Regions from separate parts of the Robertmurraya sp. FSL R5-0851 genome, predicted to be linked through region 4. Evidence: riboswitches for the same ligand, from Rfam matches in the RefSeq annotation. Region 4 holds a riboswitch; each other region holds the start of a gene.
What was found. A riboswitch is a leader RNA that binds a small molecule or an ion and turns the genes downstream of it on or off. The one in region 4 is predicted to bind S-adenosylmethionine.
Positions count from the first base shown of each region.

Region 1: linked by a shared signal. The riboswitch ahead of metK (methionine adenosyltransferase) and the one ahead of MKX65_RS14085 (methionine biosynthesis PLP-dependent protein) in region 4 are both predicted to bind S-adenosylmethionine.
Region 2: linked by a shared signal. The riboswitch ahead of MKX65_RS20975 (sugar ABC transporter substrate-binding protein) and the one ahead of MKX65_RS14085 (methionine biosynthesis PLP-dependent protein) in region 4 are both predicted to bind S-adenosylmethionine.
Region 3: linked by a shared signal. The riboswitch ahead of metE (5-methyltetrahydropteroyltriglutamate--homocysteine S-methyltransferase) and the one ahead of MKX65_RS14085 (methionine biosynthesis PLP-dependent protein) in region 4 are both predicted to bind S-adenosylmethionine.

Region 1 is NZ_JBBOOE010000001.1:3,590,344-3,598,066, forward strand. It holds gene MKX65_RS18445 (alpha/beta hydrolase) at 1-401, opposite strand, end outside; gene MKX65_RS18450 (gamma carbonic anhydrase) at 489-1,001, shown strand; gene MKX65_RS18455 (C39 family peptidase) at 1,096-1,956, shown strand; gene asnB (asparagine synthase (glutamine-hydrolyzing)) at 1,957-3,852, opposite strand; gene metK (methionine adenosyltransferase) at 4,093-5,295, opposite strand; SAM riboswitch class I at 5,526-5,664, opposite strand; gene pckA (phosphoenolpyruvate carboxykinase (ATP)) at 6,045-7,631, shown strand; gene MKX65_RS18475 (DUF2584 domain-containing protein) at 7,668-7,723, opposite strand, start outside.
Region 2 is NZ_JBBOOE010000001.1:4,099,817-4,107,539, forward strand. It holds gene MKX65_RS20965 (ABC transporter permease) at 35-1,036, opposite strand; gene MKX65_RS20970 (sugar ABC transporter ATP-binding protein) at 1,038-2,540, opposite strand; gene MKX65_RS20975 (sugar ABC transporter substrate-binding protein) at 2,611-3,723, opposite strand; SAM riboswitch class I at 4,048-4,155, opposite strand; gene MKX65_RS20980 (DNA alkylation repair protein) at 4,304-5,011, opposite strand; gene MKX65_RS20985 (DUF1801 domain-containing protein) at 5,049-5,702, opposite strand; gene MKX65_RS20990 (VOC family protein) at 5,729-6,127, opposite strand; gene MKX65_RS20995 (SpoIID/LytB domain-containing protein) at 6,315-7,496, opposite strand; gene MKX65_RS21000 (VOC family protein) at 7,624-7,723, opposite strand, start outside.
Region 3 is NZ_JBBOOE010000001.1:2,218,307-2,226,029, forward strand. It holds gene MKX65_RS11240 (IS4 family transposase) at 1-682, opposite strand, end outside; gene MKX65_RS11245 (sulfite exporter TauE/SafE family protein) at 888-1,148, opposite strand; gene MKX65_RS11250 (sulfite exporter TauE/SafE family protein) at 1,045-1,671, opposite strand; gene MKX65_RS11255 (FCD domain-containing protein) at 1,706-2,377, opposite strand; gene MKX65_RS11260 (beta-xylosidase family glycoside hydrolase) at 2,576-3,040, opposite strand; SAM riboswitch class I at 3,655-3,765, shown strand; cobalamin riboswitch at 3,846-4,041, shown strand; gene metE (5-methyltetrahydropteroyltriglutamate--homocysteine S-methyltransferase) at 4,194-6,494, shown strand; gene nrdG (anaerobic ribonucleoside-triphosphate reductase activating protein) at 7,031-7,528, opposite strand; gene MKX65_RS11275 (anaerobic ribonucleoside triphosphate reductase) at 7,547-7,723, opposite strand, start outside.
Region 4 is NZ_JBBOOE010000001.1:2,744,798-2,752,520, forward strand. It holds gene MKX65_RS14065 (DUF6501 family protein) at 1-172, opposite strand, end outside; gene MKX65_RS14070 (gamma-glutamylcyclotransferase) at 537-1,400, opposite strand; gene sda (sporulation histidine kinase inhibitor Sda) at 1,589-1,723, shown strand; gene MKX65_RS14080 (hypothetical protein) at 1,797-2,033, opposite strand; SAM riboswitch class I at 2,200-2,304, shown strand; gene MKX65_RS14085 (methionine biosynthesis PLP-dependent protein) at 2,385-3,491, shown strand; gene metC (cystathionine beta-lyase) at 3,495-4,682, shown strand; gene MKX65_RS14095 (bifunctional homocysteine S-methyltransferase/methylenetetrahydrofolate reductase) at 4,679-6,544, shown strand; gene metH (methionine synthase) at 6,522-7,723, shown strand, end outside.

The sequences.
Region 1 (7,723 bases), 850 kb from region 4:
AAAATAAAGGTTGCTGCATGTAAGATTGGAGAAGGCTTGTTTACTAAACCTAAGCAAGGAGAGGAAAGAATGACGCCAGCTACATTTAATCGCTCTTTTTGCAGAAGCCTTAGTGTAATCAGTCCACCCATGCTGTGACCAATTAAGAAGACAGGCAAATCAAATTGATACGATGCATCAATCCACTTTTCCACTTCATTCACGTATTCTTCGAAAGAATCGATATGCCCTCTTCTAGATCTAGTCGTTAATCCATGACCTGGCAGATCACCCATGACGACATGAAAGCCCGAATTTCTCCACTGCTCTATGAGCCAACCGTACCTTCTATGATGCTCCATCGCCCCATGAACGATCACAATAACTGCTCTAGCAGTCCCTTCTGCTTCCCATTTCCACATATGTATTGCTCCTTCTAAAAAAGTATAAGAAAATATGATATAAATTCGTTATAGTAAATATATATGATTACTTAAAGGAGGATGTATATGATTTATCCTTATTACGATAAAACCCCGAGAATTGCCAAAAGTGCGTACCTTGCCGAATATTCGACTGTAACGGGAGATGTTGTCATTGGTGAACATACAAGCATATGGTTCGGCACGGTTATCCGCGGAGATGTTGCCCCAACTATTATAGGGGACCGCGTGAACATTCAGGATAACTCTATTTTACACCAAAGTCCAAATAATCCGCTCATAATTGAAGACGAAGTCACGATCGGTCACCAAGTGATTTTGCATAGCTGCATCATCCGAAAGAAAGCTTTAGTTGGAATGGGTTCTATTATACTAGATCAGGCAGAAATTGGCGAAGGTGCATTCATTGGAGCCGGAAGTTTAGTTCCTCAAGGAAAGAAAATTCCACCGAACACGCTAGCATTCGGCCGCCCAGCCAAGGTCATTCGCGAGTTGACCGAGGAAGATATTAAGGATCGTGACCGAATCATGAACCAGTACGTAGAAAAAGGGCAATACTATAAATCGATACAAAAATAAGAATTTTCTTAGAAAAAGTATCTTGAAACTAGAGGAAATATGCCGATATAACTAATAATAAAATGCTTAACTACATGTTGTATCGGTGGTGCCAATGATTACACTAATCATATTAATAGGAATTTTAATTTTCATACTATTTATATTTTCACGTTTCATAAAGAGAAGCGCTTCTCTTAAAACTTCTTTTTCTATAATTGGAGTGGTTTTACTAGGGTTCTTCACCTTAGCACAAACACCACATATTGCGGAGGCTGTAGGTCGAATGAAAACCTGGGTACAAGCCCCTCTACATTCGACGAACACTTTTATCGATGATCAAGTCGACCTTACGATTATTCCGCTAGAGCAAACCGTTCTCTTAGATGCACCAGTCATCAACCAACTTCCTGAACTTCCACGGGGCTGTGAAGTTACAAGTTTAGCCATGCTATTACAATACGCAAATATTTCAGTAGATAAGATGACGCTTGCTGAAGAAATCAAAAAAGACACTACAGCCTACAAGGTCTCCGATGGAAAAGTTTACTACGGCCATCCTAATGACGGATTTGTCGGGAGCATGTATACAAAAGAATTACCTGGTTTAGGTGTGTACCATCAACCCATTAAAGAACTGGCTGAAAAATATTTACCCGGACAAATTAAAGATTTAACCGGTTCACCTTTTAGTGATTTAAAAATACACCTTTCTGACAAACGTCCGGTCTGGGTGATCACCAATACCTCTTATAAAAAACTGTCATCCAAAGAATTTGTGACCTGGCATACTCCAAGTGGGGTAATTGAGATTACCTTCAAGGAACACTCAGTTTTATTAACAGGCTTTGATAAGGATTATGTTTACTTTAACGATCCATTGACAGGAGAAAAAAATAAAAAAGCACCCATAATGGATTTTGAAGAATCCTGGGTGCAAATGGGGAGTCAGGCAATTACCTACCTCCCTCACTAATTAGCTTTGTAATACTTTTTCCGCTAAGTATTCCTTCTCGAAGGAGTACTTTTTTTCTACATACACTTGATGCCATACCATAAACATGAGCACCGTCCAAATCTTTCTGCTATTATCGGCTTTTCCTTGACAGTGATCCTCAAGCAATTGAAGCACATACGTCTTATTTAATAAATAATCTGTATCACTTTCTCTAATAATCGTCTTCGCCCACTCGTTCATCTCAGCCTTTAACCAGTGACGAATAGGAACAGGAAAGCCCAGCTTTTTACGATTAAGAACATGTTCTGGAACAATTCCTTCTGCTGCTTTTCTAAGAACATACTTTGTTGTTCCGTTCGCTGTTTTTAAACTTGTTGGAATTTTAGAAGCAACCTCAAAAACGGCTTTATCTAAAAATGGGACACGAAGCTCTAACGAATGAGCCATGGTCATTTTGTCAGCCTTTAATAAAATATCTCCACGCATCCATGTGTGAATATCAATATACTGCATACGGTCAACTGGATCGTAGCCTTCACTTTCTTTATATAGAGGCTTTGTGATATTAGTGAAATCTAAACCTTTGTTATACGTGTTTAAAAGGTCACTCTTTTCCAACTCACTAAACATCTTTGCATTTCCGATATAGCGTTCTTCTAAAGGAGTCAAACCACGTTCAAGAAAGCTTTTCCCACGCATACCTTCTGGCATCATTTTCGCTAGCAAACGTAAAAACGCTTTTCCAACCTGTGGAATTTTATTAAACACATCTAGACTCTGAGGCTCTCTATAAATATTGTAGCCACCAAATAGCTCATCTGCACCTTCTCCAGATAGAACCACTGTCACGTGCTTACGAGCTTCACGTGCGACAAAATATAAGGGAACACATGCAGGGTCAGCAAGTGGATCGTCCATATGCCACATAATCTTCGGCACTTCATTCATATACTCTTCTGGAGTAATGATATAGCTAATATTTTCTACTCCCAGCTTATCAGCCGTTTCCTTAGCAACGTCAATTTCACTAAACCCATTATGATCAAAACCTACAGAAAATGTCTTAATCGCCGGATGGAATTCTTTTGCAATGGAAGCAATGATCGAAGAGTCAATTCCACCGGAAAGGAAAGAACCAACTGGCACATCACTTCTCATATGAATTTTGACAGAATCAAAAAGAACATCTTTTATTTCCTTTACAAAATCACTCTCTGACTTTCTAACTGGGTGGAAATGAGCCTTCCAATATCGCTTGATTTCCATTTCAGATCCCATTTTCTTTGTAAAGTAGTGTCCTGGTTCTAATTTTGAAATACCTTCTGACATCGTATAAGGCTCGGGAACAAACTGATACGTTAAGTAATACTGTAAAGAATCATAGTTCAATACATCATTTTGTAGAGCAAGTAAAATACTCTTTTTCTCCGATGCAAAGAATGTCTTTTCGCCGTCATCAAAATAGAAGAAAGGCTTAATTCCGAATGGATCACGTGCTCCATAAAGCGTCTTCTCAACCTTATCCCAAATAACAAAAGCAAACATTCCACGAAGCTTCTCAACAGCTTTTTCCTTCAGATGGCTATACAAAGCAATAATTACTTCTGTATCAGAGCTTGTTGCAAAGGTGATTCCTTCTGCCAAAAGCTCTTCTCTTAATTCAACATAGTTATAGATTTCACCGTTAAAAATAATCCAGTATCTTTCGTTTTCAAAATGAAGGGGTTGATGCCCACTTTCTATATCAATAATACTTAAACGACGAAACCCAAATTGAACATGAGAATCGTAGAAATATCCATCATCATCAGGTCCGCGATGCGTAATCACATTATTCATATTTTCAAATTGTTGTTTTTGTCCATCACTAAACACTTGCGATTTGTCATGAACACATCCAATAAAACCACACATGTATGTAACTCACCTACTCCGTTCTTACGAGTTTAATCTTCCATTCAGAAAGAATACCTATTAATACTACCACTAAAATTATCGAATCGCACTGTCAAATTGACCATTTCCTAAAAATTCAAGCTTACTACCCATTGTTTACATCCCTTTTTGCTTCTAAACCACCATACCCTTATAGACGAAAAGAAAAACCGGGAGTTACAAATTTTCTGTAACTCCCGGCTGTTTTTACTATTAAAATTATCTTTCAAGTGCTTCCTTACGAAGCGTGTCAGCTTTATCTGTACGCTCCCATGGAAGATCTACATCTGTACGGCCAAAGTGACCATAAGCAGCAGTTTGCTTATAGATAGGACGTCTTAAATCAAGCATTTTAATGATTCCAGCTGGACGAAGATCGAAGTTATTACGAACTACTTCAATAAGAACTTCTTCACTTACTTCGCTGGTTCCAAAAGTATCAATAGAGATAGATACTGGATGTGCAACACCGATTGCGTAGGCAAGCTGTACTTCCACTTTATCGGCTAGACCTGCAGCAACAAGATTCTTTGCTACATAACGAGCAGCATAAGCAGCTGAACGGTCAACTTTTGTAGGATCCTTACCAGAGAATGCACCGCCACCGTGACGAGCATAACCACCGTACGTATCAACAATAATCTTACGTCCTGTTAACCCAGCATCACCTTGTGGTCCACCGATAACGAAACGACCAGTTGGGTTAATGAAATACTTTGTATTTTCATCAATTAACTCTTCTGGTACAACAGGATTAATAACATACTCTTTAAGATTTCGTTGAATTTGCTCCAATGTTACTTCAGGATGATGCTGTGTTGAAATAACAATGGTATCAATACGAACTGGTTTATTATTTTCATCGTACTCAACTGTAACTTGAGTTTTTCCATCAGGACGAAGGTAAGGAAGAATATCATCCTTACGAACTTCAGTTAATCTTCGAGCTAGTTTATGTGCTAAAGAAATTGGAAGAGGCATAAGCTCTTTTGTTTCATTACAAGCAAAACCAAACATTAATCCTTGGTCTCCTGCTCCAATTGCATCAATTTCTTCATCAGACATGGATCCTTCACGTGCTTCTAGTGCTTGGTCAACACCCATTGCAATATCAGCTGATTGCTCATCAATAGAAGTTAAAACCGCACATGTTTCAGAATCGAAACCATATTTTGCACGAGTGTACCCAATTTCCTTAATTGTTTCGCGAACAATCTTTGGAATATCTACGTATGTAGAGGTTGTAATTTCCCCAGCAACTAATACTAACCCTGTAGTTACTGACGTTTCAGCAGCAACACGAGCATTTGCGTCTTTTGCTAAAATAGCATCTAAAATTGAGTCTGAAATTTGGTCACTGATCTTATCCGGATGACCTTCTGTAACTGACTCGGATGTAAATAAACGACGTTTTTTTGACATCTCCTGACCTCCTATTTTATTTATACTTGAGAAAAAGGTATGTTTATCATATCAACATAAACAAAACCTTCCATTTGATACGGAACTCATTCCCTAAGTAGTATGAAATAAACATGCCATTTTTATTATGAAGGTTTGAAAAATTACCCCCCGCAATAAAAACTTTATGCAAAATAAAAAACCTTCCCTGCTTGAGGAAAGGGTGATAGCAAAGTAATTTGCGCCTTTCGCTCTTATCGTTCAAGGACTAAAATCCTTGCCTCAGGTTAGCACCTTCTCTTTTATATTAATTACAGTTATCGTAATTAATTATTAAAGCAGGTTGCTGGGTTTCATAGGGCCTGTCCCTCCACCAGCTCGGGATAAGAGAGTATCCGTTCAATGTAGAATAATACCGTACTTCGTCAAATACTGTCAACATCTTTATGAAAAATAGTTGGTTCAATTCTTCAAATAATGAGCAACTATTATCTTCACATTTCCATATCCCTCAAGTACCTTCCCATCTGGAAGAATAATATGACACTTAGCATCATATAACGCGATTGTTCCCATTTGAATTTGTCCCTTCTTTTAATAGTATAGACTATTGACTGCGATCCATCGTTTTATGAAATAAAAAGGCTTAAAAATAGGTCGAATACGATGTTTTTTCTTGCACCCTCTAATATTTTTTCAAATAGTATAGACTAATTAAGTTAATGTGTTATACTAATTAAAAATAACAAATAAAGGTAGGTAGTCATCAGATGAACTCTGTCCGTATTTCTAACCAATTAAGTGAATTGTTAGCCTCTGGTCATGTGCATGTGCAACTATCTGTACCACAATTAGTTGAAAAGGTTCTTACTAGAAACGAAGGAGTCTTAACTTCGACAGGAGCTGTTCGAGCAACAACAGGAAAGTATACTGGTCGGTCTCCTAAAGACAAATTCATCGTTGAAGAAGCTTCAACAAAGGACAAGATTGACTGGGGAGCAGTTAACCAACCAATCTCTCCAGAAGTATTCGAACGTTTATATAATAAAGTACTAGGTTACTTGAAAGATAGAGATGAGCTGTTTGTTTTCAAAGGGTTTGCTGGTGCAGATAAGAAGCATCGCCTACCCATACAAGTGATAAATGAGTTCGCATGGCATAATCTATTTGCCCACCAGTTATTCATTAGACCAACAGCAGAAGAGCTTTTGACTCATGAAGAACAATTCACAGTCATCTCCGCTCCAAACTTTAAAGCTGACCCTATGATTGATGGAACGAAATCAGAGACTTTTATCATTGTCTCTTTTGAAAGAAAGACCGTATTAATCGGCGGCACAGAATATGCAGGAGAGATGAAGAAGTCCATTTTCTCCATCATGAACTACTTACTGCCTGAAAATAATATTCTCCCAATGCACTGCTCAGCAAATGTCGGCGTTGAAGGCGATGTTGCTTTATTCTTCGGCTTATCAGGAACAGGGAAAACGACCTTATCAGCTGATGCAAATCGACGCCTAATCGGAGATGATGAACACGGCTGGTCAGCTAATGGTGTTTTTAATATCGAAGGAGGCTGCTACGCAAAGTGCATTAACCTTTCAAGAGAAAAAGAGCCTCAAATCTTTGACGCCATTCATTTCGGATCTGTATTAGAGAACGTCGTGCTGAATAAGGAAACACGAGTCGCTGATTATGATGATGGAACATTAACTGAGAATACGCGTGCTGCTTACCCGATCCAATCGATTAGTAATATCGTGGATCCAAGTGTCGCAGGACATCCAAATACAATCATATTCCTTACAGCTGATGCTTTCGGGGTACTACCTCCAATTGCAAAGCTTTCTAAGGAACAAGCAATGTACCATTTCTTAAGCGGTTACACATCAAAACTTGCTGGAACGGAACAAGGAATTACTTCACCACAAGCAACATTCTCCACTTGCTTCGGCTCTCCTTTCCTACCATTAGAAGCAACTCGCTATGCTGAAATGCTAGGAACGAAGATTGACGAGCATAATGCGAAGGTTTATCTAGTGAATACAGGCTGGACTGGTGGTGAGTATGGTGTAGGAAGTAGAATGAAGCTATCATACACACGCTCAATGGTACAGGCAGCTCTTGAAGGGGAACTAAATCATGTAGAAACATGCAAAGACCCTATTTTTGGATTGGAAATCCCTCTACATGTTCCTGGTGTACCAGATGATGTTCTTCAGCCAAACCGAACATGGGCTGACCAAGAGTCATACCAGATGAAGGCGAACGAACTAGCCACTAAGTTCAAAGATAACTTCAAAAAATTCGCAAATGTTTCAGCACAGATTGTCGATAAAGGCGGTCCTTTAGTATAAGTTTTAAAAAGAGCGTAATCAGTCGATTACGCTCTTTTAATTAGATGAATGTAAAGAGATCAATTGATACTCAATCGTCGTTTGTTCACCTT
Region 2 (7,723 bases), 1.4 Mb from region 4:
TAGACCTATTCACATCGAATAGGCCTCCCACTATTTACTTCTGTTTATAATATGTGATTGCCAACGCAAATGCTAAAACCGTTCCCTTTACGATGTCCATTGCGTAATAAGGAACAGACATCATGACGAGTCCGTTTGCTAAAATCCCGATCAACACCGCACCAACGAAGGTTCCGAATGCATTGGGCTTACCAGCACCTAAAACGGAAAATCCGATAAATGCAGCTGCTACAGAATCCATTAAGTAAGGTGCACCTGAGTTGATTTCAGATGTCATAACCCGTGAAGCTAAGACAATCCCACCAATTGCGGCAAAGAGCGCAGAAAGCAGGTAGGCAGTCACTTTGTATTTATTAACCGGAATACCTGATAGTCTTGCTGCTTCTTTATTTCCCCCGATCACATACATGTATCTTCCATGTTTCGTATACGTTAAAAAGATATGAACCACTACAACAACAACCACCATGATGACAATAATCCATGGCACCTGACCGATTTTCGAAAAAAACGGACTAATTAGGCCTTCTGCCATCGTTCCATTAGGCAACACCATGTTTTGTGAAACAGTCGCTCCCTTTGTATAGGTCAATGCCGTTCCTTGAATAATAAACATGGTTGCAAGGGTCATTAACATATCAGGAATCCGCATTTTTACAATCATAATAGAATTCAAAATCCCTACAACTAATGCTGCGGCAATTGCCGAAATAATAGCTACAAAGGTATTTTGCGAAAACCAAACGAACATAGAAATCACGATTGCATTTGATAAGGAGGCCACCGATCCAACGGAAAGATCAAAGCCATCAACCGTTAAACTGATGGTAATCCCGATTGCAATGATAGTTACAATTGAAATGGAACGCAGGATATTTACAATATTATTTCCTTGTATAAATGCGGGATTGGCCAATGAAAATATGATCACGAGTGCAATGATTGTAATAATCGTTCCATATTTATAAAAAAATTGGAAAAGATCAAATGACGTTTTTGACGGGGTCTGTTTCTTTGCTGTTATGTTTGCCTCCATCTTACCTGCCCCCTGTTGAATAGAATAATAGTTCTTCTTCATTAGTTGATTTTGTTTCTAGTTCCTTAACTGATTTTCCATCATAAAGGACATAGACCCGATTCGTAATTCCCATAATCTCTGATAGTTCAGATGATGCATAAATAATAGCTTTTCCGCGGCTTGCCAGCTCGACAATAAGATTAAAAATGTCCTTTTTTGCTCCAACGTCTACACCTTTGGTCGGCTCATCAAAAATATAGACATCAGCATCGGCTACGAGCCACTTGCCAATGGCAATCTTCTGTTGATTACCGCCAGAAAGATTTTGAACTTTTGTTTCTTCAGAAGGTGTCTTTATTCCAAGACGATTGATCAGTGCCTTTGCAACTAACTTTTCTTTTTTCCTATCCAGGAAACTAAAATCTTTTGAAAAATGCCTTAAATTCACTACAGTTAAATTTGATTCAACCGACGCATTTACAAGAATCCCTTCTTTTCGGCGCTCTTCAGGGACCAAGGCCAGTCCATTCTTAACCGCTTCATACGGGTTTTTAACATTAACTCTTTTTCCGTTAACCTTGACTTCTCCTGCCACTAATTTGCCTTCAACCCCGAACAAAGCTTTACAGAACTCGGTCTTACCGGCACCTACAAGTCCAGCAATTCCCACAATCTCCCCTGCTTTGACGTTCATGCTAAAATCTTTAATCTTATCTTTATCTGTAAGTCCTTTTACCTCAAGGAATGTGTCTCCAATGGTCATGAATTTATCAGGAAACTGGTCACCGAGTTTTTGACCAAGCATATGCTCCACTACTTTGTTTTGGTTAGTATCCGAAATCCTCTGTCTCTCGACTACTTCCCCATTTCTCATAATCGTAATATCATCACAAATCTCAAAAATCTCTGGAAGTCGATGTGAGATGAAAATAACTCCAACATCACGGTTCTTTAATTCTTGTACGATACGAAATAACTCATTTGTCTCCGTATGACTAAGAGGTGCTGTCGGCTCATCTAAGATGAGGAATCTACATTCTTTTGACACCGCTCTGGCGATTAAGACCATTTGTTTTTCTGCTAATGTTAATTCACTTACTAGTTTTTTAGTTGGAAGAGACAAATTCATTTCTGATAGGATGGTGGCCGCTCTAGAATGCAAGCTTTTCCAATTAACCCATTGCTTCTTTCCCATGTTGTGTACTGTGTCCATTAACATGATATTTTCCGCAACCGTTAAATAGGGAATCAGAGCTGTATCCACTTCCTGATATACAATTTGAATTCCTGAGTCCATGGCACTTTTGGGCGAACGAATGGTCATAGATTGTCCATCCAATGTGATTTCACCAGTATAGTGATCATATGCCCCTGAAAGAACCTTCATCAAGGTTGACTTCCCAGCACCATTGGCTCCAATTAAGGCATGAGTTTTCCCGCTTTTAACTGAAAAATCCACCCTATTTAATGCTTTTACACCCGGAAATTCAATTGACACATTTTTCATCTCTAAAGTGGTCATGATGTCACCGTCCTTTCAAAGAAACACTCTCTTTATCTAGTGAAAAAGAGAGTGTCTATCAATAAGTCCCTTACTTCTTATAGTGTTCCCTCAGCGTCTTCATCCAATCTTCCTCAAATTCTGTTGATTGACCCCATCCTTCAATGATTTCATTTAGATTGACCATATTTACAGGATCTTTTGATTTTTGAAGATCTTCTTGAGAGATAAGTGAAGCTTCCAAATCATACGTTTGTGGTGTTTCCTCGCCTGCTAATTTCTTTGCTAGTATTCTCATATTTACTGAACCAATCAACTTAGGATCAACAGCTGCCGTATATCTCCAAGCGCTACCTTCTCTTTGGATTTCCTGCAAATCAGCATTTGAAACATCGATTCCATAGATTTTAACTTCTTCTCTGCCAGCTTCTTTTAACGCGCGAGCCGCACCGATGGCAAAAGCATCCCAAGTGGCAAAAATCGCATCAAGTTCACCCTTAGGGTATTTATTCAACATTGCAGCAACCGCATTTTGGGTTTGAACACTAGTATCAGCTGCTGCTACGCCAAAGCGCTCCACTTCTTTAATGCCAGGATTATTTGCTAGAACCTCTTCATACACTTTATTTCGTCTAACCATTGGTGGGAATCCGTCCACCCATAGGTATGCAATATTGGCTTCCCCTTTTGTTTCTTTTACTAATTGATCCAATGATAGAGTAGCTAGTGCTTCATCATCTTGTGACACAAGAGTAACACCGTCAACACTTGTTAAATTTGCATTCGAGTCAAATGCCACTACGCTTTTTCCAGCATCAACAATTTTCTGTATGTCATTAACGGTAGCATCATCATCACCGTGAGAAATAATAAATCCATCATAATCTTGATTTAACGCTTGGTTAATCGCATCATGAAATTTCGCTGTATCTCCATTTGCCGTAAATACATCCACTTGAAATCCTAGTGCTTCCCCTTCTTGCTTTGCACCTGCTAAGAACTGTGCTGTGTGGTCGTCCCCACCAATTTTACGAATTACTTTGATTTTTGGTTGGTCTCCATTTGCAAAGCGCTCAGGTACACCTTCAATCAGTGTGTTCGATCCTGTTGCTTCCTTTGTTTCTCCCCCTGTTGCACAGCCTGTAAGCAAAAGTGTTGCAGCGATAGCTGATACAAATGCACTTTTTAAAAAGTTCCTCTTCATGATTCTTTCTCCCCTTTTTGTTTTTTATGTCTTCTTACCAACGTTGCTCTTAGGAGAGTTTTTATAAAATATAAAGGCTCTTTTCTAAAACATTGTTTCTACATACACATTTTTCAGGAAATTAAATATATGTTTCAACAGCTAATCAGAATGTTTTCATCCTTAGAAAAGAGCTACTCTCCAAATAGACCAATAAACCCAGAGTTATTCGGGGAAAAATCCGGCTTTTGGGATTTTTCCAAAACAACAAACTTTACGAAAATAGCCAATATAAAAAACCTCTCCAGAAAAGAGAGGTTTCATCACAAAATAAGGACTACTCCTCTCTTATCTCTCAAAACAAAATCTTGTTTTGCAGGATTTAGCACCAATTCCATTCGGAACGGTTGCTGGGCGTCACAGGGCCAGTCCCTCTGCCACTCTTGATAAGAGAACGTATTTTATTCATTTACTTTAATAAAGTATAAAACTTAATTTAATATTCTATTAACAAATTGTCAATAGTATTTTCTAAATATTTTTAATAGAAATATTATTCCCACGTAATTTCTAGATCAGCATCCCGATACAAAACTATTTTTTAACATCGTACATATTTACGTTTGAAACCAAGCTTCCCTCTATCCATTTCTTTTTGAATACTTTCGTAAGCGTTTAAGAAACTGCTTTTTTTATTGTCTCGTTTGACTTCTACGATTCCTATTTCCTTTGAGACCTCGACTGCCTTTTCATGTTGCGGCAAATAGGAAATCGCCACCGTGTATACGAAATTATTCATAGCAGATTTGGTTCGTTCCGGCGAATCATGAATCGAATTTTTCACCATATCCAGCATATTGGAAATCTTGCTTTCGGAAAATTCTTTATCTTTTCGATTCCCTAAAAGCCAGCAATAGCAACTCCATCCAGCCGACATTTTCAATTCGTCACCACTTGCAATCCATTTATCTGCAACGTCTTGTGCAATATCGGACTCTGATAAAGTGACTGCCACCACATAATCGGACAGCATATAAAAATACGCTCCATCAATCCAACGATCATAATCTGCTTCAGTCATAGCTTTTGGGTCAGCAATAATGCCTGCAAAATACATGGCATCGTAATTACCTGTGGCATAAAGCTCGTCAGCTAAATCTTGGTTGATTTTTATTTTCTTTGCGATTGGTTTCATAGCACCTGTAGCCACGCCAAAAAGTGGCTCGTGCGCACCATTGGATATGTACATTTTTTTCATTCGTTCCTTGCCTAGGGCTTCAAGCTCTTGCATCACTGTTTCAATATCCATAGCTTTGAACTTCCTTCCTTACTTTTATCATATTTTTCTATCGAATGTTCTTGTGCGAGCCATCACAGGAAGGCATTTTTTTAGAAAGTCCACAAGTGCAATCCTTTAATCCCTTTCCGCTTAGAATTCTCTCCATACAATTTTCAACCCTTGACACTCGAGTTTTGGATTGTTTGGGTTGAGAAAAATAAAGAATATATGCTCTTTGCCGTCCCGGCGTCAATGCTTCAAAAGCAGCTTTTAAGTCTGGTGACTCATCGAATTTTTCTTGAAGTTCTTCTGGAATAATGAATTCTGTATCCTTTTTTAAAGTTACTTCTAAACCGGCTTTTTCCACTTCAATGGCTTCAAGAATGTATTCTTTCAAAATAGGTTCTAGTTCAATTATTTCTTGAAGATGAGTGAATCGAATCTGGCGTGCCGCCTGTACATTCTCGGTTTGTTGGACAAGAATTCCATGGGGATCCTTTAATAAGGCACCTTTGTGAAACAGAAGTGCACAATATTCTTTAAATCCATGGATTAATACGACATTTTTCTTCTCAAACGTGTAACAAGGATGCATCCATTTATATTCTTCGGTCAGATCACAGTCAAGAACAATATGTCTTAACCTCTCAGATTCTTCCCTCCATTTTTTAGCTTGACTTAAATAATCATCAACCTTAGGATTCAGTTTACCAATTGCCATGTTGTTTCCTCCCTATAAAAGTTACTTCACAAAGGAAGATTTAGTTGCCATGACACACCAAATCGATCATTTAGCCACCCAAACCTTTGACTAAAACCATAGTCACCAATTGGCATAAGTGCTTGTCCGCCCTCGATCAGTTTCTGATAAACGTTGTTAATTTCTTCTTCAGTATCACATGTAACAAAAATTGAGAAGGATGGAGTAAATGTAAACTGATGCTTTAAATTACTATCTATACACATAAATTCTTGCCCTTTTAAAGAAAAAGTGGCCTGCATTACCGTTCCTTCATCTCCAGATTCATTAGCTCCATAGCGAACCATACTTGTAATTTCTGAATCCTCAATAATAGATATGTAATAATTCATTGCTTCTTCTGCTTTGCCATCTTGAAACATTAAGAATGGTGTAACTTTTCCCACTACGATCAGCTCCTTAAGTTAGTAGGGCTACCTTATCTATTTATTACATTCCTATAATTACAATATAAAAAAAGAGAGGAAATTTCACTAGTGTGAGTGATTTATTTTTCTATCCCTTCCAAATCAGTATGAACGGCAAAAAAGGATGATACCCGAAAGATATCATCACATGGTGTTCACTACAATATTATTCTTGAAAGGTTTGAGTGACCTTCACTTGGGTCCCAGGATAATAGTGTCCAATAATTTCTTTGTAGGTTTTCCCCTCTTCAGCCATTTCGTTTGCCCCCCATTGACTCATACCAACTCCATGCCCATGGCCTTTGCCACTTACTTTATAAGAAGTTGGATTGATTTCAAATGAACTTATTAAATAACTTCTAAAATGACCTCCACCTATCATTGGACGTATTTTTTTTAATTCAACATGATCCAACGAAACTCTTTCGAATAAAATGGTTCCATCAATCAACCTTCTCATAAATTCAATTTGGATCGAGCCAATCATCGACCTTTGTGATTCATTTTTAACTTTATCGATTGCAAAAAAAGGAATACTTAAAATTTTTATGTCACCTTCATAACCATTTCGATTAAGCCATTTTTTAATAGAGTCGCTGATTTTACCATCTTTCTCCTTTAGCTCGTTCCAGTCCTTCGATTGAATTTCATCCAGATCTATTTGTGTTTTTTGTAATGTAAAATCCCAGGGTTGAATGGGATCAAAAGGATCTGGTTTAATTGGAAAATAGGGGCTTGGATTGCCGCCCCATACATTTTTATTACTCTCTGTGATTCCACCATTACTTGCAGAATAAAAAGCGCTTATGGGCTTATTTTGAAATGTAATAATTTCTCCTTTTGTATCAATTACAGCCCTCTTTGTATTACTAAATTCATTGTATCCTCCGTAAACTTGATATTGGATGGTGTCGTCGAGTTGGGGATTCTTATGGGTGATTGTATACGTGCGAGCAGCTAACGTTTGTGCCTTTAAAGCCTCGATATTCCAATCAGGAAACACTTCGAATGGAACAACACCCTTTAAGTAATCCTCTAATAGGATTTGATTAACGGGTCTAATATTATTTTCTTCCATACCAAACGCTACCGCTCCCATATAAGGTCTTCCATCAATGTATATTAGGTGCTCTTCATCATAAGTATCAGGATATAAAATGAGCGGGCTATCTATTTCCGTTTTTGACTTACCGCATGTAAGAAACATTTTGCCACCTTTAAACGAAAGTGTATATTCATCCCCTTCATTTAACATCAATGCTGGATCTAACGTTGAATAAGCACCTTTTATGTAAAATGCTAATTTAGAGGTATCTCCAATATAATTTCGTAATCTCACAGAGATCATCTCTTCCGCTTGCACTTCAGTTGTGAAAGCGAGTAAAACGAATATGAAAATCGATAGGATGAAAGTTTTCATAACCATATTATTTATTATGTTTTTACTGATTATTCCTGAAGCTTTATTCCAACTCTTATAATTCTGTTTGATTAACGTTAAGTTCAATCAAATTACCATCTGGGTCAGCACAGAAAATTTGTGCAAATCCACTTTTTCCGTAGGGTTTTTCAAGA
Region 3 (7,723 bases), 530 kb from region 4:
AATCATAAACCTCCCGTATAACGGCGTTTTTTCTTAGCCTTGATAGAAAAAAGTAACCGCCATCTGTCATGCGATCAAAGCGCTCGTAGTCTAGATAGCCACGGTCAAACACATACATGCATTCCTTGTCATCGACCATGATTTCAAGTTGACCACGATCATGTTCGTTTGCCGTTGTTATGACTGCTTTTTCTGGATAGGACGCACCTTTTTCCATAAACACAAGGCGTAGATGCAACTTCACACCGGCTTTTGTCTTACGGAACTTTGCCCATTTATGATTGGTCAAATTAAGTGGCAATGTGCTTGAATCAATGATTTTTAACGGCATGACCAGTTTCGTATAGTGTGTCTTGGCATGAATTTGTACGACCAAATCAAGGAAAAGCCTTTGAAATAGATCTGGGTTCATGCCATTTAATCGCCGTGACAGCTGAGAAATACTGATCGAATCAAGGTCAATCCCTTTTTGAAGTTGGTCATCGAATAGACAATCACCTAGCGCATGCAGGCTTTCGATTTCTTCTAGCTGGGCAAAAAGTAGTAATTTTAGGAAAGACTCTGTCGTTAATTTTTTCGTATAGTAATCTAATTTCATCGTTTTCACCTGTTCTTCAAATAATTGAATATTAATTGGTGAAAACCATTGTCCAAATGAAGTTTTTCGTGTAATCTTGTCCATGAGATGTGTCCTTTTTAGTGGATTTGGACGGGTTACCACCTGACTTATCCATTATAAAGGACTTTTTCTTTGCACAATATAATAAAGTTGAACATTTTGAGTATTTTTAATAGTGAAATTAAATTAATGCAACACTAGTGATTTTTCTTTAATTCCATCTTTTCTAATCCATATCTTGTTAGGTTATATTTCATGGCTACCCTAATTAATTAAACATCAATCGTACGGCGACAACAATCAAGCAAGTAGATAAAACACCTAGTATTGTTTTTTCTGGAACTTTGGCTGCTATTTTTGCTCCAAAGTGTCCCCCTACTACTGAACCAAGTGCTAGAAATAGAACTTTCTCCCATAAAATATGGTCAAACATCATATGAGAAATGGATCCGATCACTGCTGTAATCAAAATAAAAAATGAGGAGGTTGCAGTCGCGATATGCACAGGAAAGGTCAGTAATAATACCATCGTTGGAACCAATGACCGATCCCCCACCAATACCAAATAAACTCGATAAGAATCCAACCAGGATGGCAATAAAGGTACCCACCTTTAGATTAAAAGAATATGAATATTCCTTACCTGTTGAGTCTACTATTGTTCTATTCGTTGTCGGCATGAGGGATATTCCCTTACTAGGCTTCACAATTAAGCTGATGGCCATCAATAACATGAATAATCCAAAAGATATAAAGAATGCCTTACTTGTAATAAAATCGGCTATCCAAGCTCCAAGTATAGAACCCGGTACCATAGCAAATGCAAATAAGCCACCACTTTTATAATCGATTCTTTTTTGCTTAGCAAATACAAACGTACTCGTGAGGGAGATAAACACTAAAACAGCCATGGATGTTCCAATAATGTCCGCAACGGGATAACTATATAAAAGCGCTAAACTAGGGACAATAATAAAACCACCACCAAGCCCAACCAGTGAACCAAACATAGCTGCAATCATACCAATTGACAGCAATACAATATTCTCCATTCTACTCTCCTAATTTTTTGTTGTAATTAATTGATTAGCTCTCAATATGTTCTTTGTAAACCTGAACATTTCTTTCGACTCTGTCAAATACACTTCGGTTATGAGAATCAAGTAACTTTTTCGCTTCATCAATATTTTTCTCATATAAATATTCAACTAATTGTTCATGTTCACTAATCGATTTTCTAACATCTTCCTCTTTCATAAATGCTACATTTTGAATAGATAACAAGATATTCCCTAAACGATCGTAATTCGATTTAATTACTTCACTTTCACTTGCTAATATCAATTGCTGATGAAATTGGTAATTTAGTTCCGCATACTCATAACTTTGTTTATTAATTTCCTTTGTTTTATTGATAATATCCTCCATAGTTTGGAGATAGTTTTCATTATTTTTATTCCTTAATTTTTCAAGAGCCATATTTTCTAGGAAACATCTAATCTCGATCAAATCCTTTGTTTCCTCAGAAGAAAACCCCCGTACTACGGTTCCTTTCCTAGGAATTCTTTTTACAATTCCTTCAACCGTTAACAAATAGAACGCTTCACGAACTGGTGCCCTGCTGGTACCAAATGCTTCAGCATATTGGGCTTCTACCAATTTTTCACCTGGAAGCAATTTTCCTAAAAGAATATCTCTCATAATTGTTTCTTTAATCAAGTTTGATAATGCGTTATTATTGAATAACTCATTGTTCATTCTTACACCTCCCCTGAGATACATTTCTCTCTTGTCGACTGTCGACCATACAGAAATACTTGTTGTACAAAATATTAATCTAACAATTAACAAAATTCATTATTCATGTAAGGTCACTTAACATCATATTTACCATTACACAAATAAAAAAACCAAAGTCCAAAAAGAGCACCCTAAGAAATGGTGCTCCATGAACTATTACAACCGATACTCAAACCAATCAAAATACGCAGGGTTTTTAGAAGCACATCCATTTCCTGTGGCATAAAGTCCTAAGAAAACCCCTGTAAATCCACCTGTTACTTCCGTTGATATAAGACAGCATTCTCCAGTACCTATGGTAATCGACTCCCTACCCCGTGATTGATAAGTGAATGTAAAGTTTTTGGCATCTGCCTGAACCGACAGAATAATAGAATCTTGTTCATACTCATTCTCCGACTCTACTTTCCAAAGGGAACCAATCCTACGTCTGACAAAGACCTTTTTCACCCCATTACGGATTCCCACCGCGATCTCATAATGAAATCGCTCATTCATGAAGACGGTCAGTCCAGCCTCTTCCCCTTCCTCGGTTGGTGAAAACTCAAAAAGTGTGGAGATGTTACAATCAAAGTGCTGTTGTCTTTTGCCAACAAAAGTATTCTGTTCCTCCTTCAGCAATCGTTAAATAGTAGGTTCTGTTAATATTGTAAAGGTAAGGTCCTTCAGGATGAGCACCGCCCGTTCCTTCCCAAATCAATCGTATAAGCGGAAATTTTTCGGTTAAGCTCCCGAATAGAGCTTGGTTCGGGGTATATAAGCGGAGTTTAACCGATTAAGCAAAGCAAAGTTACCCATTTTCTGGATTTTCGAGTCAATAGTCGGATTCTCTCCGGCTATTTTAGCTATTTTCAGTACAATTTCAAGATTAAGAGAAATTTTTCCGCTTATTTATCAAACTCAGTTAGTGCTTATGAACTTGTATCACTTTCGGGTGCTTTAATAATAAAGGAAATAGACATATTTGCATCTCCAATCCTTTTTAACTTTGTGTATGTACTTCCTTTTACAGTTTTACACCTCAAAAATAAACACGTTATCTTAAGATAAGGAGAGTTTTTTATGGTGCAGAAATGGACATGAAGGATAACATCTTTAGTAGTTTGAGAGATGTTCTATTTACTTGGATAAACGGATCTGTTTCAAAGAATTTTCAAAATTCTTTTTGACAACCTGAATTTAACATGCTAATATGATTAACAAATTCAAACATGTAAATATCAATATACAATATACTCTTATTCAGAGAGGTGGAGGGACAGGCCCTATGAAGCCCGGCAACCATTTAACAGATTTGTTAAAAAGGTGCTAATTCCTGCAAAGCATATAGCTTTGATAAATAAGAGAGGATAAGGACCTCTCTATTTTTTAATAGAGAGGTCTTTTGTTTATAAGATAAGCCATATTTATATTTTTCTATTAAAACTTAATACAAAATGCAACAGATGCTTTGTATGTCATGTACTTAGCTTAAAAGGGAAGCCCGGTGAAAATCCGGCACGGTCCCGCCACTGTAATGGGGAGCGACTTATCAATGAACCACTGTTTCATATTTATGAAATGGGAAGGGATAAGAAGCTGTGAACCAGAGTCAGGAGACCTGTCTGTTGTATGCACTTGTACTCTACGGATGTATAGAGAGGAGTGAGGAATACGTGTTGAGAAAACCAGACTGTCTCAACTCTAGTTAACTATGCGTATGAATCTCTCTTTTCTCATTGAAAAGGGAGATTTTTTGTTGAAGACGAAAATACAATCAAACAAGGAGTGTAAAATAACGATGGTAAAAAGCTCAAATTTAGGTTATCCAAGAATTGGTGAAAACCGAGAATGGAAAAAAACGCTCGAACAGTTTTGGACAGGCAAACTAGAAAAAGAGACATTCTTACAACAGATGGAGGAAATCCGCCTTTCCTCTCTTCAGAAACAAAAGGAACAAGGAATTGACTTCATCCCTGTTGGTGACTTCAGTTTGTATGATCATGTTCTCGATACAGCTACCATGTTCGGTCTTGTACCGAAACGATATGAATACACGGGAGGTAAAGTATCACTTGAAACATATTTTGATATCGCACGAGGTACGAAAGGTGCGGTTGCATCTGAAATGACTAAATGGTTTAACACAAACTATCACTATATTGTTCCAGAACTTTACGAGGCAGTCCCTTCCCTTGTGGAGAACCGTCCCCTTCAATTTTATAAAGAGGCGAAACAAAAACTGGATATTCTCGGAAAACCAGTGATTTTAGGACCCATTACCTTTGTAAAACTATCAAAGGGCTATAAAGACAATGACTTAAAAACAGTAGTTGATCAATTTGTCCCACTTTACGCTACTATTTTAACTGAATTACAAGAAGAAGGTGTCGAATGGGTACAAATCGATGAGCCAATCCTAGCTACAACGATTTCAGAAGAAGACATGGCTCTATTTCACGATGTTTATAAACAGTTGAATGATGCAGCTCCGAACATTAAGGTGATTTTACAAACTTATTTTGAAAGCATTGACCATTATGAAGAGGTCATCTCCCTTCCTGTTCAAGGAATTGGACTTGACTTTGTACATGATAACAATCAAAACCTCGCTGCTTTGAAAAAGTTTGGCTTCCCACAAGATAAAGTGCTAGCTGCCGGAATCATTGATGGGCGTAACATATGGCGTGCGAATCTAGATGATAAGTATTCCCTTCTTTCAGAAATTGCGGAAGTTGTCTCAAAAGACCGTCTGATCCTACAGCCTTCATCCAGCTTGTTACATGTACCTGTAACCGTTAAGAATGAAGAAACACTTGAGGAAGTGTTAAAAGAGGCATTATCGTTTGCTGATGAAAAATTACAGGAGATTGTTCTACTGACCAAAGGCTTACAAGGTGGGAAAGAAACCATACAGAAAGAAATTTCAGCAAGTAAAAAAGCGATTCAAGCACTAAATCATTCAGCCTCTCGTAACAACACACAAGTTCAAGAAGACATTCAAAACTTGCGTACGTTTAGAGCTGAACGGGAGACAACATCTGAGGTTCGTCAACAGATTCAAGATGAGACTTTTCAATTGCCCCTTCTTCCAACGACCACAATTGGAAGCTTCCCACAAACACAAGAAGTGAGGAAACAGCGTTTAAAATGGCGTAAAGGCGAGTTAACTGATGCGGATTATCAAGAATATATAAAAGCGGAAATGAAAAAATGGATTGACATTCAGGAAGAACTGGGTCTAGATGTGTTCGTGCATGGCGAATTTGAACGGACAGATATGGTTGAATATTTTGGTGAAAAATTGGCCGGTTTTCAATTTACCAAATTCGGCTGGGTCCAGTCATATGGTTCCCGTTGTGTCAAGCCACCTCTTATTTATGGGGATGTATCCTTTCAAGAACCGATGACTGTCAAAGAAACGGTATATGCCCAGTCGTTAACAACCAAGCCTGTAAAAGGAATGTTGACAGGTCCTATTACCATTTTAAACTGGTCGTTTGTACGAGATGATATTTCACGCTATGAGGTTGCTAATCAAATTGCCCTGGCGCTTCGAAAAGAAGTGGAAGTTCTTGAGGAAAATGGAATCCGTATGATTCAAGTGGATGAACCAGCCATTCGTGAGGGGCTACCACTAAAACAGGAGAAAAAGGAAAGTTACTTAGATGCTGCGGTTTATGCTTTTAAACTTGCCACAACATCCGTACAAAATGAAACACAAATTCACACACATATGTGTTATTCAGATTTCAAAAATATCATCGATGCCATTACAGCGCTTGATGCGGATGTTATTTCAATCGAAACATCTAGAAGTCATGGTGAATTGATTCACGCCTTCGAAGAACATACGTATGACAAAGGCATCGGTCTCGGTGTCTATGATATTCATAGTCCACGTGTACCAAAGCTTGAAGAACTGACAAGAAACATTGATCGTGCCCTTCAAGTCCTTAACCCAAAGCTGTTCTGGATCAATCCTGACTGCGGGTTAAAAACAAGAGGGATGGATGAGACCATTGCTTCACTGAAGGTAATGGTAGAAGCAGCCAAACAAACGAGAGAAAGATTGCTCGTGATAAAAGGATCATAATTTAGATACGGTATAAAAGAAAAGAAAGAGCCTATTTTGAAGAATGATTGTTCAGAATAGGCTCTTTCCCTATATAGAAAGAAGAGACGGCATTTGGGATTTTTTCAAAACAACAAACTTTACGAAAACAGCCTTTTATAAAACCTCACTTACTTGTGATACCGTTCACCGCCTCGGACAAAAATGAGGTTCTCTTGGATTTATGAGTTCTCGAGTAACCAGCAAAAGTGAAATAAGCGGAGATTTTTCCGTTAAATGCAGAATCGAGCTCGTTTCGGGTTAAATAAGGGGAAGTTTTCCGCTTATGCAAAGAAAAATCCCCCATTTTCTATTTTTTCGAGCCAATAGCCGGAATCTATCCGTCTATTTATGCCTTTTTTAGTACAAGTTACTAATTAAGCGGAATTTCTCCGTCTATTTTTCCGCTCGGGTGCTTAACCTGATCCCCCAACAGATAAGTGCATACGATTCTTGTGTCTTTTAATAAGAAAGCACCTGAATGGAAACATACTAGGAATAAAAACAGGCTCTTTCCCTTAAGCCATATATAATACAACCTCTTGTTTCTTCAAGGAAGCCTGTACATCAATAATCCGCTGATTACTGCTTCCCCGAAAACGTTTCTTCGGTATCATTTTCTCGATTAAAAACTTACCATCCACTAATACGTCTACTTCCTGTAGAAATTGTTGTACATCCGCATTCCTTTCAGCCCAACGTAAAAGTTCTTCAAATGTAAAGCCTGTATACGACCAAATATTTAATCCCGTTGCTTTTACACGTTTCACTAACGAAAAGAGCTCTTGGCAATAAAGAAAAGGTTCTCCACCGGATAAGGTTAATCCATCTAAAAAAGGATTCTCCATCATTTGGTTGTAAATATCATCTTCCACATAAGGTTCACCATAGTCTTTATCCCAGGATTCTTGATTATGACATCCAAGGCAATGATGCGGGCACCCTGATACAAAGAGAACCGCTCTCCACCCTACACCATTCGAGATAGAATCAGAATAGAAACCTCCGATTTTCAATTTCGTCCCCCCTGCCTTTTATGAATGAATCACTCGATCTAGTAATTCCGCTTTTTTACCATCATTCCACTTGCCTGTTGTACCAACCAGGTATCCAGTAATACGTTGGATAACATCCAACCGATCGCCATGACAGTATTCACATATGGTTGCATCGGCATCGCTTGTTTCGTGTCCACAATCTATGCATCGACA
Region 4 (7,723 bases):
CGCCAACTTTCCCACTATTATCTATTATAAAGTAAAATTCTTCTGTTTCATTTTTTACTTCGTACACGTTTCCTGTTGTTAATTTATTGTCGACGATATATTTTTCAGCTTTTGTGTGAACACAAGTTACCTTTTTTATTGTTTCTGACTCAGACCATTTTAGATGAATCACTACAGTCACTCCTTTTACATTATCTATCTTATTATAGAAAGTAAGTAACTACTTAGCAACTTTTTCTAAAAACTGCTTCCTAAAAGATCTAATTCGAAAATTCCTTTTTGTCACTTTTCGGACTTGGTTTTCTTCAAAGGTGAAAAATTCGCCTGTTATTATATTTTTTAAAGTGATATAACTGATTTCACATATGGTATCTAACCTAATAAACTCTAAATAGTTGTATTGTCGATTATTATACACCAGCTCATAATAGCCATTGTCTCTATTTCCACTCATGTTCTGACCCACTTTCTTAAGTTGGTGATAGTAAGTGTTTACCACAATGGATACTCGTATTAAACCGATGTACAATAAAAAATTAACTATGGCTCGACTTTTTTAGACGATCAAGTTCCGTTAGTAAATATTGATAATAACTATCACTCAATCTTCCTTTTGCCCCTCTAAGAATTTCAGTAGAATAATGGTCTGGTGGTGACAATTCGGGCATTTTGTTATAAACATGGAATGTCAAAACATCCTTTAACGTTTCCCCATCGATGTCCACATCCACAAAGGTAGGGCGATACCATCCTCCATAAAACCCCTCTCTCACAAATAAATAATCAACCCCTTCATATGGAGTTAAGTAAACTAATCCCTCGGTTTCACCACCATCTTCCACAATATCTGCTCTTCCTCCATCACTTACTCTGAAAAGGTATTTCATAGAGTATCCCTTTAAAACGGCAGCACCGACGAGGTTTTTAAAACAGTGATCCACGCCCGCCTTTCGGAATCGCTCATCATCCATACATGATCCATACGCAAAGTAGTATACTTGTTCAGGAGGATTTTCCATGAATCTATGTAATTTCCAATCTCCATGTGTGATTTTTTCGTTCTTGCTGGATTCATCCACATTCACATACACAAGCGCACCTTTAGTGCCTTTATCCGTATGAACAGTAACATTTGTTCTGTCATACAAATTAGACTCTCTCCCCTCTTCAAAATCCTCCAATGCGTCAAGGAGAGGTAAAAGATTTTTACTAACTTCATATAACTCACCATGCACCTTACCGGAATTATTTAGTTCTAGAGTAGGATAACCGTTACCTGTATCAAAAAGCTCACCATTAACCCATGCCTGTTCAGCTATGCACGTAGCTTCCCTGATTAATCCGTGATTCGTTTCATGTTTGCGTAAAGTTCCATAAACAAAAAGTGTGATCGTATCCATCCTTCTCCCCCATCATACAAACTATTTACCATATTTTATCATGAAAAAAATCATTACGTGAAAATCCTGTAACAGAATATTAATAATTTTATGGCAAAAAATATGGAGTTTTGGGTTTTCAAATGGATTGAAACCCGATACAATTATAAAAAGCTAGAAAATTCAGTCCATTTTAAGGAGGCTTTTAAATGAAGATTATGAGTAATGAAATGTTAGTTGTCTCGTATCGGAATGCATTGAAGTCAGGTGAAAATAAAGAATGGGCGAAGTTTTTGAAGAAGGAAATTGAGAAAAGAAACTTAAAACCGACAATTAAATCGTAGGACACAACCACCGGCTTCTATAAGCTGGTGGTTTTATGTATTGTACAAAATAAAGAAGACGGGGTTTCCCCGTCTATAACTGATTGATCATATTTAAGTACAGTTGTTGCGGGGGTTGACTGGAGAGTCGTTTCTCCTTTTGAGCTGATTCATTTATTTCTCTCATTTCAAGAGGAAAATCCACGTGACCACCTACAAAATAACCTTGAAGACTCTCACCTAAAATAAATAATTCAATTCCATCTTCGGTAACAAAAAAGGTGTCTTCATTCAACATATACCGATGATGACATCTGCTTTTCGTTTGCATGAATTTCCCTCCACTTTTTGTTCTCAAACCCATTATATATTAAATGTTCTGAATATTCATATAGTAAATTTTAGGAAATTGCGAAGAATATTGTCGTAAATTTGTAAAAAAGATTGACACTTAGCAATTTACTGTAGTAAAGTTAGAAAAAATTAAATGTTTTGATTTCTTATCAAGAGAGGTCGAGGGTCTGGCCCTATGAAGCCTCAGCAACCATCAATTTTTTGAAAAGGTGCTAATTCCAGCAAGTATTTTACTTGGAAGATAAGAAGAATGGCTCATGTTGATAACAAAGTCTTCTTCTTAGAGAGAAGACTTTTTTTTATTATTAGGATGTTGGGAGAGACTAGAATGTACAAAAATGAAACTAAGGTAGCGCAGATCGGGAACAGAAGTGAAACTCAAACGGGAACAGTAAATCCACCTGTTTACTTTTCGACAGCTTATCGACACGAAGGAATTGGCCAATCAACAGGCTTTGATTATATTCGCACAGGCAATCCAACAAGAAAACTTGTAGAGGCGGCAATTGCTGATTTAGAAGGCGGTGATCAAGGATTTGCCTGTAGTTCTGGAATGGCTGCTATCACTACGATTCTTGCAATCTTTGAATCTGGTGATGAATGGATCGTATCAAGGGACTTATACGGTGGAACCTATCGAATCTTAGAACAAGGCTTTAAAAAATGGGGACTTACGAGTACGTATGTACAAACTCATGACGTAAGCATTATCGAACAAGCCATTACTGAGAAAACAAAAGCTATCTTCATTGAAACACCAACCAATCCATTGATGGAAGAAACGGATATTCAAGCGGTTGCTGAGCTAGCGAAAAAATATAATATTTTATTAATTGTCGACAATACATTTTATACTCCATTACTTCAAAGACCGATCGAGCTTGGAGCTGACATTGTCATTCATAGCGCTACCAAATACTTAGGTGGGCATAATGATGTGCTAGCTGGCTTGATCGTTGGAAAAGGAAAAGAAGTTTGTGAACAGCTTGGATTCCACCACAACTCTATTGGAGCAGTTTTAAGTCCGTTTGACTCTTGGCTCCTTATTCGTGGGATGAAGACTTTAGCGCTTAGAATGAAACAGCATGAAACAAATGCAAGAGAGCTTGCAAGCTTTTTAAAGACTCATGAAAACGTGGTAGATGTTCTTTACCCTGGCCGTGGCGGAATGCTTTCCTTCCGAATTAAAAAAGAAGAGTGGGTTAATTCATTCTTACAAAATCTCAACCTTATTACGTTTGCTGAAAGTCTTGGGGGTGTAGAAAGCTTCATTACATACCCAGCTACACAGACACATGCGGATATTCCGGAAGAAGTTCGTTTTTCAATTGGCGTTTGTAATCGCCTGCTTCGTTTCTCTGTCGGAATCGAGGACGTGGAGGATTTAATTAAAGATATTGACCAAGCTCTTACTCGTTTAAGTTCGGAGGCATAAAAAATGACAATAGAACACAATTTTTCATTTGAAACAAAACTACTTCATAATGAACATAAATATGATCCTACTAACGGTGCTGTATCCGTTCCTATTCAACATGCATCCACCTTTCATCAGCACAGCGTCGATGAGTTTGGAAAATACGACTATGGTCGAAGCGCGAATCCAACTCGTGAAGCATTTGAAACAGTCATTGCTAACCTTGAAGAAGGTACAAACGGATATGCCTTTTCATCAGGTATGGCAGCCATTTCGACTGCTTTTCTTCTTCTCTCTCAAGGAGACCATGTAGTGATTACGGAAGACGTGTATGGTGGGACATACAGAATGGTAACGGAAGTCCTTTCACGTTTTGGAATTGAGCACACTTTTGTTGATATGACAGATCTTACAGCCGTAAAACAAGCGATTCGTCCGAATACGAAGGTTTTTTATGTAGAAACACCTTCCAATCCCCTTTTAAAGGTGACAGATATTCGAGCCATCAGTGACATTGCGAAAAGTGTTGGAGCTTTAACCTTTGTTGACAATACATTTTTAACACCTGCTCTACAAAAGCCATTACTTCTTGGTGCGGATGTGGTGCTTCATAGTGCCACGAAGTTTCTTTCTGGACATAGTGATGTAGTTGCTGGTGCGATTGTTGTAAACGATTCTGACCTTGCTAAACAGATTGGATTTTTGCAAAATTCTTTTGGCGCTGTTTTAGGTGTTCAAGATGCTTGGTTAGTTTTACGAGGAATTAAGACACTATCGGTTAGGATGAATTTTTCCATAAAATCTGCCTTACAAATAGCCAACTTCCTACAGAACCATCCTTCTGTGAAAAAAGTTTACTACCCTGGACTTACTGACCATCCACAGTACGAAATACAAAAAGAACAATCAGAAGGTGCCGGAGCCGTTCTTTCGTTTGAACTTGAAAGTGAAGAAGCCGTAAAACAATTCGTTGAATTAACAGAGATTCCCGTATTTGCTGTTAGTTTAGGCGCTGTTGAATCGATCCTCTCTTACCCAGCGAAAATGTCACATGCGGCAATGCCGATTGAGCAACGCTTAAAAAGAGGAATCAGTCAAAGTCTCCTTCGCCTTTCTGTTGGATTGGAACATCCAGATGATATCATCAAGGATTTTTCTGCGGCACTTGAAACAATAGCAGCCAAAAATCAAGGAGAGATAGTAAGATGAACCTCTTAAATAAACTGAAAAAAGACATTGTCATTGGTGATGGTGCAATGGGTACCCTTCTCTACTCTTATGGAACGGACAGTTGTTTTGAAGAGTTAAACTTGTCGCATCCGGATGATATTTTAAACATTCATAAAGCCTACCTGCGTGCAGGAGCGGATGTTATTCAAACAAATACCTATGCTGCCAACTCCTTAAAACTGCAAAGATATGGACTGGAAGATTCTGTTGATAAAATTAATCGAGCTGCTGTAAAAATTGCAAAACAAGCCATTACAAATGAGAGCTTTGTTGTAGGTACGATTGGTGGGAACCGCGGAATCCGCCCGAACTCCTTCTCTATAGAGGAAATTGTCCAAAGCTTCTCACAGCAGTTACATTACCTATTGGACGAAGACATTGATGGTCTGTTACTTGAAACCTACTACGACTTTGATGAAATGGAAGCGGTCCTTCCATATGCAAGAAAGGAAACAAATTTACCTATAATTGCTCAAGTTTCCATGCAGGTCCCTGGTATTATGCAAAACCGAATGCCCATTAATGAAGCCCTCTTACGTTTAGAGAGTCTTGGTGCGGATGTAGTGGGTGTGAACTGTCGACTTGGTCCCCATCATATGCTTGAAAGCTTGGAACAAGTTGAATTACCTAAAACAGCACTTTTATCCGCTTACCCAAATGCTAGTCTTCCTACGTATACTGATGGAAAATTCCATTATGAAGGAGATGCAGATTATTTCCGAAAAAGCGCACTGGAATTCAGAGCTCAAGGTGTTCGTCTTTTAGGAGGATGCTGTGGTACGACTCCAGCCCATATTGCGGCCTTTGCTTCAGAGCTAAAAGGGACTTTACCGGTGACGGAAAAGCAAGTGGAAGTAAAAAAAGAAGTGGTTCAAGTGAAACCTGTACAACCAAAGCGTACAGAACGTCCTCTCCAGGATATTGTTAAAGAAAGATCATCCGTCATTGTAGAATTGGACCCACCTCGTAAGCTGAACACAAAGAAATTTTTTGAAGGAGCACAAGCACTTAAGGAAGCTGGTGTTGATGCTATTACATTAGCTGATAATTCCCTAGCATCTCCAAGAATCTGTAATACTAGCTTGGCTCAATTGACAAAAACTAATATTGGCTTACGACCACTTGTTCACATTACTTGTCGTGATCGAAATATTATTGGTCTTCAATCTCATCTTATGGGCCTTCATACCCTAGGATTACATGATATATTAGCTATTACAGGCGACCCTGCCCGTGTCGGTGATTTTCCGGGTGCGTCATCTGTATATGACGTATCTTCATTTGAACTCATTAGCATGATTAAGCAGTTTAATGAAGGTCTGTCCCCTACTGGCAAGGATTTAGGGGAAAAAGGTGTATTTTCAGTTGCTGCCGCATTTAATCCAAATGTAAAATATATTGATAAAGCTGTTTTACGACTGGAAAAGAAAGCAAAGTACGGAGCAGATTACTTCATCACTCAACCAGTGTATTCAGAGGGAAAACTGATAGAGATTTACAATGCAACTAGGCATATTTCTCAACCTATTTACATTGGGTTAATGCCACTAACTTCGAGTAAAAATGCGGAGTTTCTTCATAACGAGGTACCTGGAATAAAAATTTCTGATTCTATTAGAGAGCTAATGGCTTCTTTAAAAGATGATCCTATTCAGTCAGCTAAGGAAGGAATTTCAATTACTAAGTCATTGATTGACGCAGCTTCTGAATTGTTTAATGGAATTTATTTAATTACTCCTTTTATGCGCTATGAAATGACCGCACAGCTCGCTACCTATACAAATACGATAAACAGCCAAGTGTTAAGGAGGAAGCTGAATGCAAACAGCATCGTTAAATGAACAACTAAATAAACGAATTCTCATCATGGATGGTGCTATGGGTACGATGCTCCAACAAGAAGCATTAACAGCTAAGGATTTTGGTGGAGAGGAGTATGAGGGTTGTAATGAAATTTTGAACCTCACCGCTCCAAATGTGATTGAAAAAATTCACCTAGAGTACCTACGTGCAGGAGCCGATATTATAGAAACCAATACATTCGGTGCAACTAGTCTAGTATTGGATGAATACGATTTAGGTTCTAAAGCGTATGAAATAAATGTGGTCGCTGCCAAGCTAGCCAAAAAAGCAAAGGATCAAATTTCTACACCTGAGTGGCCACGCTTTGTCGCAGGTTCCCTTGGTCCTACAACCAAAACATTAAGTGTAACAGGCGGAACAACCTTTTCTGCTTTAGTTGAAACATATGAGGAGCAGGTACTCGGTCTTCTTGATGGGGATGTTGATTTACTACTTCTAGAAACTAGTCAGGACTTGTTAAATGTAAAAGCTGGATTTTTAGGAATACAGAGAGCCTTTGACCTTCGAAACAAAAAACTCCCTATTATGATTTCTGGGACGATAGAACCGATGGGAACAACGCTTGCTGGTCAATCCATTGAAGCCTTTTATATTTCCATTCAACATATGAACCCTATAGCAGTTGGACTAAATTGTGCAACAGGACCAGAGTTCATGCAGGATCATATTCGTTCCCTTTCCTCCCTATCAAACTCTGCAATCAGTTGTTATCCTAACGCTGGTTTACCTGATGAAGAAGGTCATTATCATGAAACACCTGATTTGCTAGCAAAAAAGCTTGGTAACTTTGCTGCTGAAGGCTGGATTAATATTGTTGGTGGTTGCTGTGGAACAACGCCTGAACATATTAAAGCTATTTCTGATGAGATGAAGAAATACAAGCCTCGCCAACGAATTGAGAACCATGCCCACATGGTTTCAGGCATTGAGCCATTTGTATACGATGATCCAACTTTACGACCAATCATGGTTGGGGAACGAACAAATGTTATCGGGTCAAGAAAGTTTAAAAGATTGATTAGCGAAGGAAAGATTGAGGAAGCTTCAGAAATTGCACGTGCTCAAGTGAAAAACGGTGCTCACGTTATCGACATCTGCTTGGCAGATCCCGACCGAGACGAAATCGTTGATATGGAGAACTTTATTCAGGAAGTTGT